3 regions of the Pseudomonas gozinkensis genome follow, and region 1 is predicted to be linked to each of the others. Evidence: predicted binding sites of a transcription regulator. Region 1 holds the regulator's gene; each other region holds the start of a gene.
What was found. The regulator FliA, encoded in region 1, starts transcription of late flagellar genes. The targets are predictions, from matches to a motif close to CTAAAGTTTNNNNNNNNNNNGCCGNTAA.
Positions count from the first base shown of each region.

Region 1 (5,312 bases):
AGATCTCGGTCTTGGTCGAGAAACCCGGGGCGAAAATCAGGTTGTAGCACTCGGTGTCGCTCAAGCGATCGGCAGCATCCTTGTCCATCACACCGCGTTTCACGGCGATGGCGCGCAGGACGTTCGGGTCCATGCCTTTGCCGTCGTCGGAGATCGACAGCAGGATGTGGTCGCCTTCCTGCTCGGCGGCCAGGATCACCTTGCCGCCACGGGCCTTGCCCGAAGCTTCGCGTTCTTCCGGCGACTCGATGCCGTGGTCGACCGCGTTGCGCACCAAGTGGACCAGCGGGTCGGCCAGTGCCTCGACGAGGTTCTTGTCGAGGTCGGTCTCTTCGCCCACCAGTTCCAGGTTGATCTCTTTCTTCAGCTGACGTGCCAGGTCGCGAACCAGGCGCGGGAAGCGGCCGAAGACTTTCTTGATCGGCTGCATCCGGGTCTTCATCACCGCGGTCTGCAAGTCGGCGGTGACCACGTCGAGGTTCGACACGGCCTTCTGCATCGACTCGTCGCCGCTGTTCAGGCCCAGGCGCACCAGACGGTTACGCACCAGCACCAGCTCGCCGACCATGTTCATGATTTCGTCGAGACGCGCGGTGTCCACACGGACGGTGGTCTCGGCTTCGCTCGCCGGTTTTTCCGGTGGCGGCGTCGCTGGAGCACGGGCCGGAGCCGGTGCTGCGGCGGCAGCCGGTTTGGCCGGTTCGGCTTTCGGTTCAGGCGCTTTTGCAGCAGGTTTTGCCGCAGCGGCCGGGGCCTTGGCGGCAGGCGCTGCAACAGCAGAAGCATTGCCGGCCGTCACGACGGCACCGGTGGCGACGTCAGTGAACTTGCCTTTGCCATGCAGATCGTCGAGCAGCGATTCGAACTCGTGATCGGTGATCAGATCGCTACCGGCCGCCGCCGCTGCCGGAGCAGCCGATGCAGGCACCGAAGCAATCGCCGATTCCAGCGCATCGACGGCAAAGTTGCCCTTGCCGTGCAGCTGATCGAGCAAGGCTTCGAATTCGTCGTCGGTGATGTCCGAGCTGTCGCCCGCCGCTGGAGCAGCTGGCGCAGCGGCTGCCGGTGCCACGGCGTCGGCCGCGAACTGGCCCTTGCCGTGCAACTGGTCGAGCAGCGACTCGAACTCGGCGTCGGTGATTTCATCGCTGGCCGCTTCGTCGGAAGCCGGCGCAGCGGCAGCCGCCGGGGCCTCGGCTTCGGCCTTGACGGCGTTCAGCGAGTCCAGCAACTGTTCAAATTCGTTATCGGTGATATCCCCCGATTCGCCTTCGACGACCAGTTCTTCGATCATCTCGGCCACAGGCGAAGCCGGGGCTTCATCCGCCGATTGCGGTTCGGCCAGACGCGCCAGGGCAGCCAGCAGTTCCGGGGTGGCGGCGGTAATCGGGCTGCGATCGCGGACTTCGCTGAACATGCTGTTCACCGCGTCCAGCGCTTCGAGCACCACGTCCATCAGTTCTGCATCTACGCGACGCTCACCCTTGCGCAGGATGTCGAACACGTTTTCGGCGATGTGACAGCACTCCACCAGCTCGTTGAGCTGAAGGAAGCCGGCGCCCCCTTTTACAGTGTGGAAACCGCGAAAAATTGCGTTGAGCAGATCTGCGTCATCCGGGCGGCTTTCCAGCTCGACCAGTTGTTCGGACAGTTGCTCAAGAATCTCGCCGGCCTCAACCAGGAAATCCTGAAGGATCTCTTCATCGGCGCCGAAGCTCATTAATGGGGTGCTCCTACAGGTCTAAAAACCCAAAAAACCTAAAATTCCAAAACTCTAGAATCCAAGGCTGGATAACAAATCGTCCACATCGTCCTGACCGGACACAACGTCTTCTCGTTTATCGGCATGAATCTGCGGACCTTCACCCTGCGAGAGATGTTTTTGTGGATCTTTTTCAGCGAGCATTGCCGCACGGTCATGTTCGATGCCCGCAAAGCGGTCCACCTGGCTGGCCATGAGCACGAGCTTGAGCAGGTTGCTTTCGACTTCGGTGACCAATTGGGTCACGCGCTTGATCACCTGACCGGTGAGGTCCTGGTAATCCTGGGCGAGCAGAATGTCGTTCAGATTGCTCGACACCGCGCGGTTGTCCGCGCTGCTGCGTGCCAGAAAACCGTCGACCCGGCGCGCCAGCTCACGGAACTCTTCAGCCCCGACCTCACGGCGCATGAAGCGGCCCCAATCGGCGCTCAAGGCCTGGGCCTCGTCAGCCAGGCCATTGACCACAGGGGTCGCGCTTTCCACCAGATCCATGGTGCGGTTGGCAGCAGCTTCGGTCAGTTTGACCACGTAGCCCAGGCGTTCGGTGGCGTCGGTGATTTGCGACACTTCCTCGGCCTGCGGCATGTGCGGATCGATCTGGAAATTGACGATCGCACTGTGCAGTTCACGCGTGAGCTTGCCCACTTCCTGGTACAGGCCACGGTCACGGGTCTGATTGAGCTCATGGATCAGTTGCACAGCGTCGCCGAACCTGCCCTTTTCAAGGCTTTCGACCAGTTCGACCGCGTGTTTTTTCAGGGTCGACTCGAAGTCGCCCTGTGAAGATTCTTTATGCTCCATAGCTCCCCCGCGCGTTCATCAGCCGATGCGTTCGAAAATCTTCTCGATTTTTTCTTTCAACGCCTGAGCCGTGAAAGGTTTGACCACATAGCCGTTCACGCCGGCCTGGGCCGCTTCGATGATCTGCTCGCGCTTGGCTTCAGCGGTCACCATCAGCACCGGCAGGTGCTTGAGCTTTTCATCGGCGCGCACGTGGCGCAGCAGGTCGATACCGGTCATGCCGGGCATGTTCCAGTCGGTCACCAGAAAGTCGATGCTGCCGCTGTTGAGCACCGGAATGGCGGTGGTGCCATCGTCGGCTTCAACGGTGTTGGTGAACCCAAGGTCACGCAACAGGTTCTTGATGATCCGCCGCATCGTTGAGAAGTCATCAACGATGAGGATTTTCATGTCTTTGTTCAATTCGACCTCCAAGCAGTCTTAAACGCGTCCAGCACCTGGACGCGCCATTTCAATCAATCCGGCAAAACACTCGATGACTGTCTGGAGCACAACAGAGCAAGACCGGTGCCGTTCACCACCGCACCAGCCTCGTTCGCAGTGTCCCCACACTGCCTTCAGCGCGCTCGCCACTCCCCCAAACGCCCCCGCAAGCGGGCCGCGCACTGGCTGTGTAACTGGCTGACCCGCGATTCACTGACGCCAAGGACTTCACCGATCTCCTTGAGGTTCAGCTCTTCGTCGTAGTACAGCGCCAACACCAGTCGCTCACGCTCCGGCAAATTGGCAATCGCGTCCGCCAGCGCAGCCTGGAAACGCTCGTCTTCCAGATCGCGCGACGGCTCCAGATGAGCACTGGCGCCATCCTCGTGCAGCCCTTCGTGTTCGCCGTCCTGCAACAGGTCGTCGAAACTGAACAGCCGGCTGCCCAGGGTGTCGTTCAAAATCCCGTAGTAATCGTCGAGACTCAATTGGAGTTCGGCCGCAACTTCGTGATCTTTAGCGTCACGGCCGGTTTTAGCTTCAATCGAGCGAATCGCGTCGCTGACCATACGGGTGTTGCGGTGAACCGAGCGCGGAGCCCAGTCCCCTTTACGGACTTCGTCGAGCATCGCACCACGGATCCGGATACCCGCGTACGTTTCAAAACTGGCGCCCTTGCTGGCGTCGTATTTGGTCGAGACTTCGAGCAGACCGATCATCCCGGCCTGGATCAGGTCTTCGACCTGCACACTGGCCGGCAATCGCGCCAGCAAGTGGTAGGCGATGCGTTTGACCAGTGGCGCGTAACGCTCGATCAGCTCGTACTGCGCGTCACGCGCCGACTTTTTGTAAAGGTTCATACCGCTGGCGGTCATAGCACAGGTCCTGCCGTTTGCTGCACGAGGCGCTCGACGAAAAATTCGAGGTGGCCACGCGGGTTGGCGGGCAGCGGCCAGGTGTCGACCTTCTGTGCGATCGCCTTGAACGCCAGTGCGCACTTGGAACGCGGGAAGGCTTCATAGACCGCACGCTGCTTCTGCACCGCCTTGCGCACGCTTTCGTCGTAGGGCACCGCGCCGACGTATTGTAGGGCGACGTCGAGGAAGCGATCCGTGACCTTGGTCAACTTGGCGAACAGATTGCGACCTTCCTGCGGGCTCTGCGCCATGTTGGCCAGGACGCGGAAGCGGTTCATGCCGTAATCGCGGTTGAGCAGCTTGATCAGCGCGTAGGCGTCGGTGATCGAGGTCGGCTCGTCGCAGACCACCAGCAAAACTTCCTGGGCTGCGCGAACAAAACTGACTACCGAGTCACCAATACCCGCAGCGGTGTCGATCACCAGTACGTCGAGATTGTCGCCGATGTCACTGAAGGCCTGAATCAGGCCGGCATGCTGGGCCGGGCTCAGGTGAACCATGCTCTGGGTGCCGGAAGCGGCCGGCACGATGCGGATCCCGCCGGGGCCTTGCAACAGCACGTCGCGCAGCTCGCAGCGGCCTTCGATCACGTCGGCCAGGGTGCGTTTGGGTGTGAGGCCCAGCAGAACGTCGACGTTCGCCAGCCCCAGGTCGGCGTCCAGCAGCATGACCCGACGGCCAAGCTCTGCCAGGGCCAGGGACAAGTTCACTGACACATTAGTCTTGCCGACGCCACCTTTGCCGCCGGTCACCGCGATCACCTGTACGGGATGCATGCTGCCCATGTTATTTCTTTACCTTGTCTTGCATAGACGGAGGCCACATTACTGGCTGCGCGTTCACAACCGGAACAATGCATGGCAGACCATCGATGTAGGTACAAAAACGGTTCATTACCTCAGCCAACCTGCTTGGTCGGACTGTGGTAGATATCAGCGAACATGTCAGCCATGGCTTCTTCGCTGGGTTCTTCCTGCATTTGCACACTGACGGCGCGGCTGACCAGTTGATGACGGCGCGGCAGATGCAGATCATCCGGAATACGCGGCCCATCGGTCAGGTAGGCGACCGGCAGTTCGTGACTGATCGCCAGGCTCAGCACTTCGCCGAGGCTGGCCGTCTCATCCAGTTTAGTCAGGATGCACCCGGCAAGCCCGCAACGCTTGTAACTGTGATAAGCGGCGGTTAGAACCTGTTTCTGGCTGGTGGTTGCCAGCACCAGATAATTTTTCGACCGAATGCCACGACCGGCCAGACTTTCCAGCTGCATGCGCAGGGCCGGATCGCTGGCTTGCAGGCCGGCGGTATCGATCAGCACCACGCGTTTGCGCAGCAGTGGATCCAGCGCCTGCACCAGGGACTGGCCCGGATCGACATGGGTCACCGACACGTTGAGGATGCGACCCAGA
Region 1 is NZ_CP062253.1:1,820,007-1,825,318, reverse strand. Features, by position in the region: gene IHQ43_RS08205 (chemotaxis protein CheA) at 1-1,720, opposite strand, end outside; gene IHQ43_RS08200 (protein phosphatase CheZ) at 1,775-2,563, opposite strand; gene IHQ43_RS08195 (chemotaxis response regulator CheY) at 2,582-2,953, opposite strand; gene fliA (RNA polymerase sigma factor FliA) at 3,121-3,861, opposite strand; gene fleN (flagellar synthesis regulator FleN) at 3,858-4,688, opposite strand; gene flhF (flagellar biosynthesis GTPase FlhF) at 4,802-5,312, opposite strand, start outside.

Region 2 (5,312 bases), 3.1 Mb from region 1:
TGTGCCAATACATGGTCATCGAGAGCTGGCTGAACGAGCAGGCCGACGCCAATCAGCGCGGTCTGGTGTTCAGTGGCTATATGATCGCGTCGTACCTGGGCTTGGTGCTTGGTCAACTGATTCTGGTCATGCATCCGGGTCTTGGCCTGGAACTGCTGATGCTGGTCGCGCTGTGCTTCGCCCTGTGTCTGGTGCCGGTGGCGCTGACCCGGCGGATTCACCCGGCGCCGCTGCATCCGGCCCCGATGGAACCGCGCTTCTTTATCAAGCGCGTGCCGCAGTCCCTGAGCACGGTGCTCGGCGCAGGGCTGATCATCGGTTCGTTCTACGGTCTGGCGCCGCTGTATGCGTCCCAGCAAGGGCTGTCGACCGAGCAGGTCGGTCTGTTCATGGGTAGCTGTATTTTTGCCGGCCTGTTGGTGCAGTGGCCGTTGGGCTGGTTGTCGGATCGTTATGACCGGGCCTTGCTGATCCGCTGTTTCGCGTTGTTCCTGGCGGTTGCCGCGTTGCCGCTGGCGATCCTGCCGCAGGTGCCGCTGGAGGTGCTGTTCGTGGTCGGTTTCCTCTGCTCGCTGGTGCAGTTTTGCCTGTATCCGTTGGCGGTGGCGTTCTCCAACGACCACGTCGAGGGCGAGCGTCGGGTGTCGCTGACGGCGATGTTGCTGGTGACCTACGGCGTGGGCGCCAGTATCGGGCCGCTGGCGGCGGGGGTACTGATGAAGATGTTCGGGCCGCAAAGCCTGTATGCGTTCTTCACCTTTTTCGCGCTGGTGCTGGTGTGGCGGATCCGGCCGAAAGCCGTGACCAATCTGCACCAGGTCGACGATGCACCACTGCATCACGTGGCGATGCCGGACAGCATGTCCAGTTCGCCGTTGGTGGCAGCGCTGGACCCGCGAGTTGATGAACAAGTGGTGCAGGAGCAGATGCAGAATACGGTCGCTCCAGAGCCTGAACCGGAGCCCGAGCCTGTTGTGCCAACCGATTCGACAGTCGAGGGCGAGGGGCCCGACATCAGCACTGCCAGGCCTTGATCCAGGCATAAAAAAAACGGGCAGTCACCGCAGTGACTGCCCGTTTTTTAATGCCTGCCGATCAGAGATCGTCTTTATCGAACCGACGCGCTTCGCGTTGCAGTTGATAAACGAAACGCTCGACGTTGCGGGCAGCCGGGCCGCTGATGTTGTGAAAGCGCAGGCCGGCGAAGGTGATGTTGAGTTTTTCTTCGAAGTGCAGGTAACGCAGCTCGACCGATACCGGTTGGTTGCCGAATAGCGGCGCGGCGATCAGGCGATCATAGACCTGGCCCAGTTGCAGGCGGTCGGTGATATCGCCTTCAAAGCGCAGCTTGCAACCCGTGGCCGAGATGTCCAGCAATTTGCCATCCAGCGGTGCCTTGAGCTTTTCGCCGCCGAGCACGACGCTGACCAGGTCGGTCAGTTTCAGTGCGGCGCGAAAGGCATTGCGGCGCTGGTGATAAACCACTTCGGTGGGCAGGTCGCCGGTGTAGAAGCGGTCGCCGTCGGAGTCTTTGATGCTCAGCGTCCCTGTGCATTCCCAGGCAATGCGCACGCCATCATGAAAACCTTCAACCTTGAACGGTTCGCCTGCTTCCAGAAAACGTTCGCCGTCCCGCGGAATCATTTCATCAAGCTTGATCGAACCGTTTTCGCGATCGACTTCAATCAGGTAGCTCTGGAAGCGCTGGCTGCGCTCGTGGAACGTAATGATCAGCGGATCGTGGCTCTCTTGCAGCTGGCGCAGATTGCTGGAGATCTCCAGGGGCGTGGTGAGCACCTTTGGGGGCTGCGGAGCGTCATCGTTGGACACGTTAAATCAATCTCCAGACAAAATTTGACTACGGCTGGCCAGTATTTTGCCAGCATGTTTCGCACGTTGATAGGGCGCAAGCATAGAAGAAAGCATCACGCCTGGCTGAGCGCGCGCGGTTTCTGCAGTTTGGAGAAGGTGCCACTGGCATCGTAGAGCGCAGGTGGCTCGCCGCCGGTGAGGATTTTCAGCTGATTGGCCGTGGCGGCCTGCTGCATGACGATCGACTGGCCATTCCTGGCATTGGCTGCCTGGCACTGGGCGATCAGATCGGTCAGGACATCGCTCTGGCTGAGCAACTGATCGCCGATGCTCGACTGGCTGGCCAGTTGTTCGAGGCCGGCGCGGTCGAGGGACAGATTGAGACTGGCGAGGATTTCGCTGCGCTTGCGGCCATGCTGTTCGAGCAGAATGATCAATGCCTGCTTGTTCGCCAGAATTTCTTCCAGCAGAGGCATGTCGCGACCGTGCAAGGCGAGGGACTCGGTTTGCAGTAACTCCAGCAATTGTTGAGCTGGAGCAAAGTCGTCGGTGATCAGTTGCAATAAATTAGTGTCGTGCATGGCTGGCCTTGGGTTTTAAGCGTCCAAAAGCCTGGCGCTGACCGAGGCCTAGCGCTGGGCTTCGAAATTGAGCAGTTTGCTGGCTACACGGTTGCTGTCGACCTTGTAGCTGCCATCGGCAATCGCTGCTTTCAACTCGGCCACGCGGGCCTTGTCGACGGCAGGCTGATCGCGCAGCTTGTCAGTGACCTTCTGCAACTGTTGAGCCTCATTGCTGAGGTGTACCGATTCCCCGCTTTTTGCGGCACTGGCCTGTTCGGCCGGGGTATTCAGCGGCGCGGAGGTGCCGGTTTCGGCGGTTTCCTTGGCGTTGCTGGTACGTGTACTGCCCGTAAGTGACGAGGAGCTGTTCAAACGGCTGAAATCGATGACCATGTTAAAAACCTCTGGGAATTTGGACGCTTGCCATGTTTTCGGCCATCCCCTGGAAAACTTTAGGCCCATTTAGCAATGAGCTTGCATGCGCCGTTGCAGATCCTGCTGCGGCACAGTTTAGGGAACAGCTCTGGTCAGCGCCAGTTTTCTGCCAAAAGCTCAGGGGCTTTTCAAATATCCGTTCATCTTGCCGCTCACTCGCCGCTTACATCGCTACTTCCACCTGGCCGGGCGCCACAACCTGCGCCTTGATGACCCGCTGGGAGTTGAGGTTCTTCACTCGAATCTGTTCTTTCAGGCCGCCGTTGGCCAGCGCTTCGCCCGGCATGCGTACGGCGAGGGTACCGCTGCGGGCGGTGATCACCACTTGATCGCCCTTGCGCACCACTTCCGCCTGTTCCAGATGCACCAGGGTAATGACTTGATCGGCGACCGTTGGTCGGGTCAATTTCTGTCCGATGGCTTCATCCACCGACGTCAGGAAGCCCTGATTGATCGTGCTGACGTCGCGTTCGCGCAAGGTCACGTCCTGAGGCTCGATGATGCCGGCGCGCTTGAGCGGGCGAGTGGTGGTGACAATCTCGCGAAACAGGCGGACTTGAGCGGGCACGAACACCGTCCAGGGGGAGGCGCCTTCGCAGCGGACCTTGACCGTGACACGGCCCAGAGGACGTGCCGGACTCTCCAGTGTCGCTGTCAATTCCTTGTCGCACATAGGCATGCGCATGCGCGGATCGAGCTGGTTGACCTCGATTTCATAACGCCCTTCCGTTTGACTGGTAGCCAGATAGTCTTCTACGGTGAATTCAAGAAAGCCCTGAGTGACGCCGATAAGCATGTCAGGCAAGGTAACCGCATCAGCAATGGCAGGGCTGCCAGCGAAAAACAGGCAAACGGCGGACATCGCGCAAAGCCCTCTGCGGAGGGGAGATGTCAGGCGTCGGAAAAATGTCGTTTGAGCGTTCATACGAGTTAAAAAGCAAGCGCCGTGCCGTTTAGCAATGAATGTGCGTCGCAACAACACTTGGCGTTGGTGTAGGAGTCTGGGCATGGCTGGTGTAATGGATTCGGTGAACCAGCGCACGCAACTGGTGGGGCAGAATCGCCTGGAGCTGTTGTTGTTCCGTCTCGACGGCCAGCAGCTCTACGGGATCAACGTGTTCAAGGTTCGGGAAGTGCTGCAATGCCCGCAATTGACGGTGATGCCCAAGTCCAGTCCTGTCGTGTGCGGGGTGGCGAATATCCGGGGGGCGACCATTCCGATCCTTGATCTGGCGATGGCGACCGGCTCCGGTGCTTTGAAAGACAAGAACAGTCCGTTCGTGATCATCACGGAATACAACACCAAGACCCAGGGTTTCCTGGTGCGCTCGGTGGAACGTATCGTGAACATGAACTGGGAAGAGATTCATCCGCCGCCCAAGGGCACCGGACGCGATCATTACCTGACCGCTGTGACTCGGGTCGACAATCAGTTAGTCGAAATCATCGACGTCGAGAAGGTGCTGGCGGAAGTCGCGCCGACACCGGAAGCGATTTCGGTCGGCGTGGTGGATGTCGAGACCCAGAGCAAGGCGTTGTCGTTGCGGGTTCTGACGGTCGATGACTCGTCAGTGGCACGCAAGCAGGTGACGCGTTGCCTGCAGACGGTCGGCGTCGAAGTGGTGGCGTTGAACGACGGCCGGCAAGCGCTGGATTACCTGCGCAAACTGGTCGACGAGGGCAAGAAGCCGGAAGAAGAGTTCCTGATGATGATCTCCGACATCGAAATGCCGGAGATGGACGGGTACACCCTGACGGCCGAGATCCGCAGCGACCCTCGCATGCAAAAGCTTCATATCATCCTGCATACTTCGTTGTCGGGTGTGTTCAATCAGGCGATGGTCAAGAAAGTCGGTGCCGATGACTTCCTGGCCAAATTCCGTCCTGATGACCTGGCATCCCGGGTAGTCGACCGGATCAGAGCAGCAGATATCAGCTAAGGGCCTTCTGCCCCTGGCGTTCAACACGATTTAAGAGGCGGCATCATTTGTCTACGGGTAATTTGGATTTCGAACAGTTCCGGGTCTTCCTGGAAAAAGCCTGTGGCATTTTGCTCGGTGAAAACAAGCAGTACCTGGTGTCGAGCCGTCTCAACAAACTGATGGAGCAGCAAGGCATCAAGTCCCTGGGTGAGCTGGTACAGCGCATCCAGACCCAGCCGCGCAGCGGTTTGCGCGAGCAGGTGGTCGATGCCATGACGACCAACGAAACCCTGTGGTTTCGCGACACCTATCCGTTTGAAGTCTTGAAGAACAAGGTGCTGCCCGAGGCCATCAAGGCTGCTCCCAACCAGCGTCTGCGGATCTGGTCGGCGGCCTGCTCGTCGGGGCAGGAGCCCTATTCGCTGTCGATGTCGATCGACGAGTTCGAGCGGACCAACATCGGCCAGTTGAAGATGGGCGTGCAGATTGTGGCCACCGATCTGTCCGGCAGCATGCTGACCAACTGCAAGACCGGCGAGTACGACAGCCTGGCGATCGGTCGCGGTCTGTCCGCCGATCG
Region 2 is NZ_CP062253.1:4,909,587-4,914,898, reverse strand. Features, by position in the region: gene IHQ43_RS21830 (MFS transporter) at 1-1,034, shown strand, start outside; gene IHQ43_RS21825 (flagellar brake protein) at 1,096-1,830, opposite strand; gene IHQ43_RS21820 (flagella synthesis protein FlgN) at 1,926-2,393, opposite strand; gene flgM (flagellar biosynthesis anti-sigma factor FlgM) at 2,442-2,768, opposite strand; gene flgA (flagellar basal body P-ring formation chaperone FlgA) at 2,974-3,735, opposite strand; gene IHQ43_RS21805 (chemotaxis protein CheV) at 3,818-4,750, shown strand; gene cheR (protein-glutamate O-methyltransferase CheR) at 4,798-5,312, shown strand, end outside.
Region 2: the regulator FliA is predicted to act here: its motif matches at 2,804-2,831, upstream of flgM (flagellar biosynthesis anti-sigma factor FlgM).

Region 3 (5,312 bases), 1.4 Mb from region 1:
CAAGTCTTCAACGTCTCTGTACTTTTCTTGATCAATCTCGTCGGTACCCAATGCAAGGATTGCCAGTAAAGTAGTTTGATCTGAATCCGTGCAATCGTGTTTCTTGTTCATTAGCCACATCTCCTTGCGAATCGCGGATTACATTTCCGGCCTTCTGCGTCATGTATACCGCTATCGCGGGCAAGCCCGCTCCCACAGTGTTTGATGTGAAACACAAATTGTGTAAACACACATTACCTGTGGGAGCTACGGTGCGACGACTCGACTTGCCAGCGATGAGGTCAGTAGCCGCGCCTCAGATCCGGAAACTACCCACCAACTGCTTGAGTCGCGCAGCCTGCTGCTCCAGATCCGCACAAGCCCGCAACGTCGCCTGCAAGTTTTCCACACCTTCCTGGTTCAGCGTGTTGATCTCGTTGATATCAACGTTGATCGACTCGACCACCGCCGTCTGCTCTTCCGTCGCCGTCGCTACCGACTGGTTCATGCCGTCGATCTCGCCGATGCGCTGGGTCACGCTGCCCAAGCGTTCGCCGGCCTGGTTGGCGATGCCGACGCTGCTTTCGCTCTCGCGCTGGCTCTCGGTCATGATGCCGACCGCCTGACGCGCGCCGACTTGCAGCTCTTCAATCATCTTCTGCACTTGCTGCGCCGAATCCTGGGTGCGGTGCGCCAGGTTGCGGACTTCGTCGGCCACCACGGCGAAACCACGACCGGCCTCACCGGCACGGGCCGCTTCGATGGCGGCGTTGAGCGCCAGCAGGTTGGTCTGCTGGGAGATGCTGGTGATCACTTCCAGAATCTGCCCGATGTTCACGGTGTTGCTGTTCAGGGTTTCGATGTTGCCGCAGGAGTCGCTGATCTTCGCCGACAGCTGTTGCATCGCGTGGATGGTTTTATCCACCACCTGCTGGCCGTCTTCGGCCAGGCTGCGCGCATCGCTTGAGTGTTGCGAGGCGAGGGCGGCGTTCTGGGCGATTTCCTGGGCGGCGGCGCCGAGCTGGTTGATCGCGGCGGCCACGCTGTTGGTGCGCGAGGCCTGCTGGTCGGAGTTGAACATCGACGAGTTCGACGCGGCGACTACGCGCAGGGCGACTTCGTTGACTTGCCCGGTGGCCGACGACACTTCGCGGATCGAGGTGTGAATGCGCTCGACGAAACGGTTGAACGAGGTGCCCAGTGCGCCGAATTCATCGTGGCCGTGAATGGTCAGGCGTTTGGTCAGGTCACCTTCGCCTTCGGCGATGTCGTGCATGGCGCGGCCCATGGTCAGCAGCGGCTGCATCAGCACGCGGATCAGCATGCCGAGCAGGGCGATGATGATTACCACGGCGATGACCATGGCGATCAGCGCCGAGGTGCGGAATTCGCTGAGCATCGAGAACGCGGTGTCCTTGTCCAGCACCAGCGCCACGTACCAGTCGGCCGACGGCACGCCGTTGACGTGGGTGAAGGAGATCAGTTGGGTCTTGCCGTCGAACTCGACTTCTTTCAGGCCCGGACTGACTTTCGGCGCACCGTTGGGGTAGGCCTCGGCCAGGGTTTTGAGCACCAGCTTGCTGTCCGGGTGGATCAGGATCTTGCCGTCGGCACTGACGATGAACGCGTGACCGTGGCCGCCGAAGTTCAGCGAGTTGATGATCGCGCTGACGCTGGAGAGATCAATGTCGGCGCCGGCCACACCGATCATCTGGCCCTGGCGCTGCACCGGCGTGGCGACGGTGATCACCAGTTTGCCCGACGAGGCGGCGATGTACGGTTCGGTGACGATGGTCTGTTGCGCAGCGTTGGCTGCCTTGTACCAGCCGCGGGCGCGCGGATCGTAATCAGGTGCACGGTTGCCGGCCGGAACCGAGAACATCACACCGTCGGCGCCGCCGAAGTAGCTGAGCTGGAAATTGCCGGTGTAGGCGGGCAGGTCGATGATGCGTTTCAGGCTGGCCGGCGCGTTGCCGTCGGCGACAACCTGTTGCGCCATCGATTGCAGCAACTGGATGCGGCTTTCCAGCCAGGTCTGGATGTTGCTGGTGGTCAGGCTGCCCAGTTCCTGCATTGATGCTTCGGTGCTGCTTTGCAGGGCTTCGCGCTGGCGATAGTCGTTGAACAAAATGAAACAGGCGAACGCAACGGCCACCACGAGGGCGGCAGCCAACAAGATCTTGTGGCTGAATTTCATGTTTCTGGTCATTAAGTGAGCTACCGCGAAGGGGCTGGTCAAGAAAGGGCGGCAATTTGCCACACTATCGGGCTTTGCGCTGCTCTTATTTCGACCGCGCCGCGCCAAAGATTAGGCGGTTTTTGCGAAAAGCGACGAAATGCTCAATACCCCTACGAACTGTCTGATTTGCCGACGAATGCCGGACGAGCGGGCTAACAAATAGCCAGCCTCCCAGGGAACCAGACAGGGGTTTTCTCTTCTAAGCTTCTGGTTGGCGCCATGCCATCCCCCTTCCGTTCCAGGAGTTCCACCATGTCGCTGCGATCTATCGCCCTGCTGTCGTTTTGCGTGCTGTTGGCCGCATGCAGCAAGGTCAATCAGGAAAACTATTCGAAGCTTTCGGCCGGCATGGCCAAAGCCGAAGTGGAGACGCTGCTTGGCAAGCCCACCGATTGCTCGGGCGCGCTCGGCATGTCCAGTTGCACCTGGGGCGACAAGAACAGCTTTATCAGCGTGCAGTACGCCGGTGACAAAGTGCTGATGTTTTCCGGCCAAGGCCTGAAGTAAACCGGGGCTACGCGCCCACGGGAGAAAAACAATGAAGCGGTTATTGCTTGTTCTTTTGGCCGGCCTGGTATTGGCCGGCTGCGCCACGTCCGGTGAAGATCCGCTGGCGCCGAAGACGGTCAACAGTGTCAATCTCAAGCGTTACCAGGGCACCTGGTACGAGCTGGCGCGTCTGCCGATGTACTTCCAGCGCAATTGCGCGCAATCCGAAGCCCGTTATTCCCTCAAGCCCGACGGCAATATCGCGGTGTACAACCGCTGCCTGACGGCGGACTGGCAGTGGGAAGAAGTCAAAGGCACGGCTTATCCACAGGTGCCGGGCAAGACCGACAAGCTGTGGGTCGAATTCGATACCTGGTTCTCGCGGCTGATTCCGGGTGTGGCGAAGGGGCAATACTGGGTGCTGTACGTCAGCGATGACTACAAGACCGCCCTCGTCGGCGACCCGAGTCGTCGCTACCTGTGGCTGTTGTCCCGCACGCCGACTGTCAACGGTGTGGTGCGCGAGGAACTGCTGAGCAAGGCGCGTCAGCAGGGTTACGACACCACGCGACTGATCTGGCGTACGTCGGATCAGCAGATGGCCAAGACGTCCAACTGAGCACTGCTCTCTGATCGTTCCCACGCTCTGCGTGGGAATGCAGCCCGGGACGCTCCGCGTCCCAAAAGCGGACGCAGAGCGTCCATTGAGGCATTACCACGCAGACGGTTCGACGCCTCGACGTGGGAACGATCAGTAGCTGAGGTGCAAAAAAACCTGTGGAGGACAACCCCACAGGTTTTTTTTGTGTCAGCCCAAAAGCTCTCGCAGAACCTGGGTGAAGGCGCGATTGCTGTCCTCCTCCCCGGCATGTCGCCCGTCACGAACGACCCATTGACCGTTGACCAGCACATCGCGCACCTGACGGTCGCCACCGGCGAACAGCCAGCGATTGAGAATCCCGTCACCGCTGGCCGTGGCCAGATACGGATCACTGCCATCGAGCACAATCCAGTCGGCACGCTTGCCGACTTCCAGCGCGCCGATTGGCTGGCCCAGAGCCTGAGCGCCGCCATCCAGCGCTGCGTCGTACAGCGTACGGCCGACCATCGGCTGATCCGCGCCATACAAGCGGTTGCGCCGCTGATCGCGCAGGCGTTGGCCGTATTCCAGCCAGCGCAGTTCTTCCACCACACTCAAAGACACATGGCTGTCGGAACCGATGCCCATGCGCCCGCCCTGAGCGAGGAAATCCACTGCCGGGAAAATCCCGTCGCCAAGGTTGGCCTCGGTGGTCAGGCAGAGACCGGCGATGGCGCGACTCTTGGCCATCAGCGTGACTTCTTCCGGATTGGCGTGGGTCGCGTGCACCAGGCACCAGCGCTGATCGACTTCGGTGTTTTCGTACAGCCATTGCAGCGGGCGGCGACCGCTCCAGCTCAGGCAGTCGTCGACTTCCTTCTGCTGTTCGGCGATGTGGATGTGCACCGGGCATTGCTTGTCGCTGGCCGCCAGCACTTCGCTGATTTGCTGCGGCGTGACCGCGCGCAACGAGTGGAAGCACAGGCCCAGCGACTGCGCCTTCTGTTGAGCCAACAGCGGCTGCAGGCGCGATTGCAGTGCCAGATAGTTTTCGGTGCTGTTGATGAAGCGGCGCTGGCCTTCGTTCGGCGTCTGGCCGCCGAAGCCGCTGTGGCTGTAGAGCACAGGCAGCAAGGTCAGACCGATACCTGCCGAGCTGGCTGCCTGGCTGATGCGCAACGCCAGCTCGGCCGGGTCGGCGTACGGCTGGCCGTTGTGACCGTGGTGGACGTAATGGAATTCGGCGACCGAGGTGTAACCGGCCTTGAGCATTTCGATGTACAGCTGACGGGCAATCACACCGAGCTGGTCGGGGCTGATTTTTCCGACGAGCCGATACATCAGATCGCGCCAGGTCCAGAAACTGTCGTTGGGATTGCCCGCCACTTCAGCAAGTCCCGCCATCGCCCGCTGGAACGCGTGGGAGTGCAGATTCGGCATCCCCGGCAGCAGCGGGCCGCTCAACCGTTCGGCGCCATCTGCGGTGGAATCGGCCTGGATTCGGGTCAGCACGCCATCGGCGCTGACCTCGAGACGTACATTGTTGGCCCATCCGTTAGGCAGCAGCGCGCGTTCGGCAAAGAAGGCGGACATGGTTCAGCACCCCATCGTGTGTTATTTGTATATACATATACAGACGTTTGCCTGCCCGGTAAACTCCGGCAAGCTAGCAACTTTCATCCAATGAACAGGGATCCACCGTGCCGACTCCGCCTCCAGTCTCCCCGTTGGCCGCGAACATGGGCGACAGTCCGGCGCCCTTGTACGCCCGCGTCAAGCAGATGATCACCCAGCAGATCGACAGCGGTAACTGGCCGCCGCACTACCGCGTTCCGTCGGAAAGCGAACTGGTCAGCCAGCTAGGCTTCAGCCGCATGACGATCAACCGCGCACTGCGGGAAATGACTGCCGACGGTCTGCTGGTACGTATGCAAGGCGTCGGTACTTTTGTCGCCGAACCGAAGAGCCAGTCCGCGCTGTTCGAAGTGCACAACATCGCCGACGAAATCGCCTCCCGTGGCCATC
Region 3 is NZ_CP062253.1:427,931-433,242, forward strand. Features, by position in the region: gene IHQ43_RS01885 (hypothetical protein) at 1-111, opposite strand, end outside; gene IHQ43_RS01890 (methyl-accepting chemotaxis protein) at 296-2,188, opposite strand; gene IHQ43_RS01895 (hypothetical protein) at 2,471-2,725, shown strand; gene IHQ43_RS01900 (lipocalin family protein) at 2,757-3,326, shown strand; gene IHQ43_RS01905 (formimidoylglutamate deiminase) at 3,516-4,880, opposite strand; gene hutC (histidine utilization repressor) at 5,027-5,312, shown strand, end outside.
Region 3: the regulator FliA is predicted to act here: its motif matches at 2,264-2,291, upstream of IHQ43_RS01890 (methyl-accepting chemotaxis protein).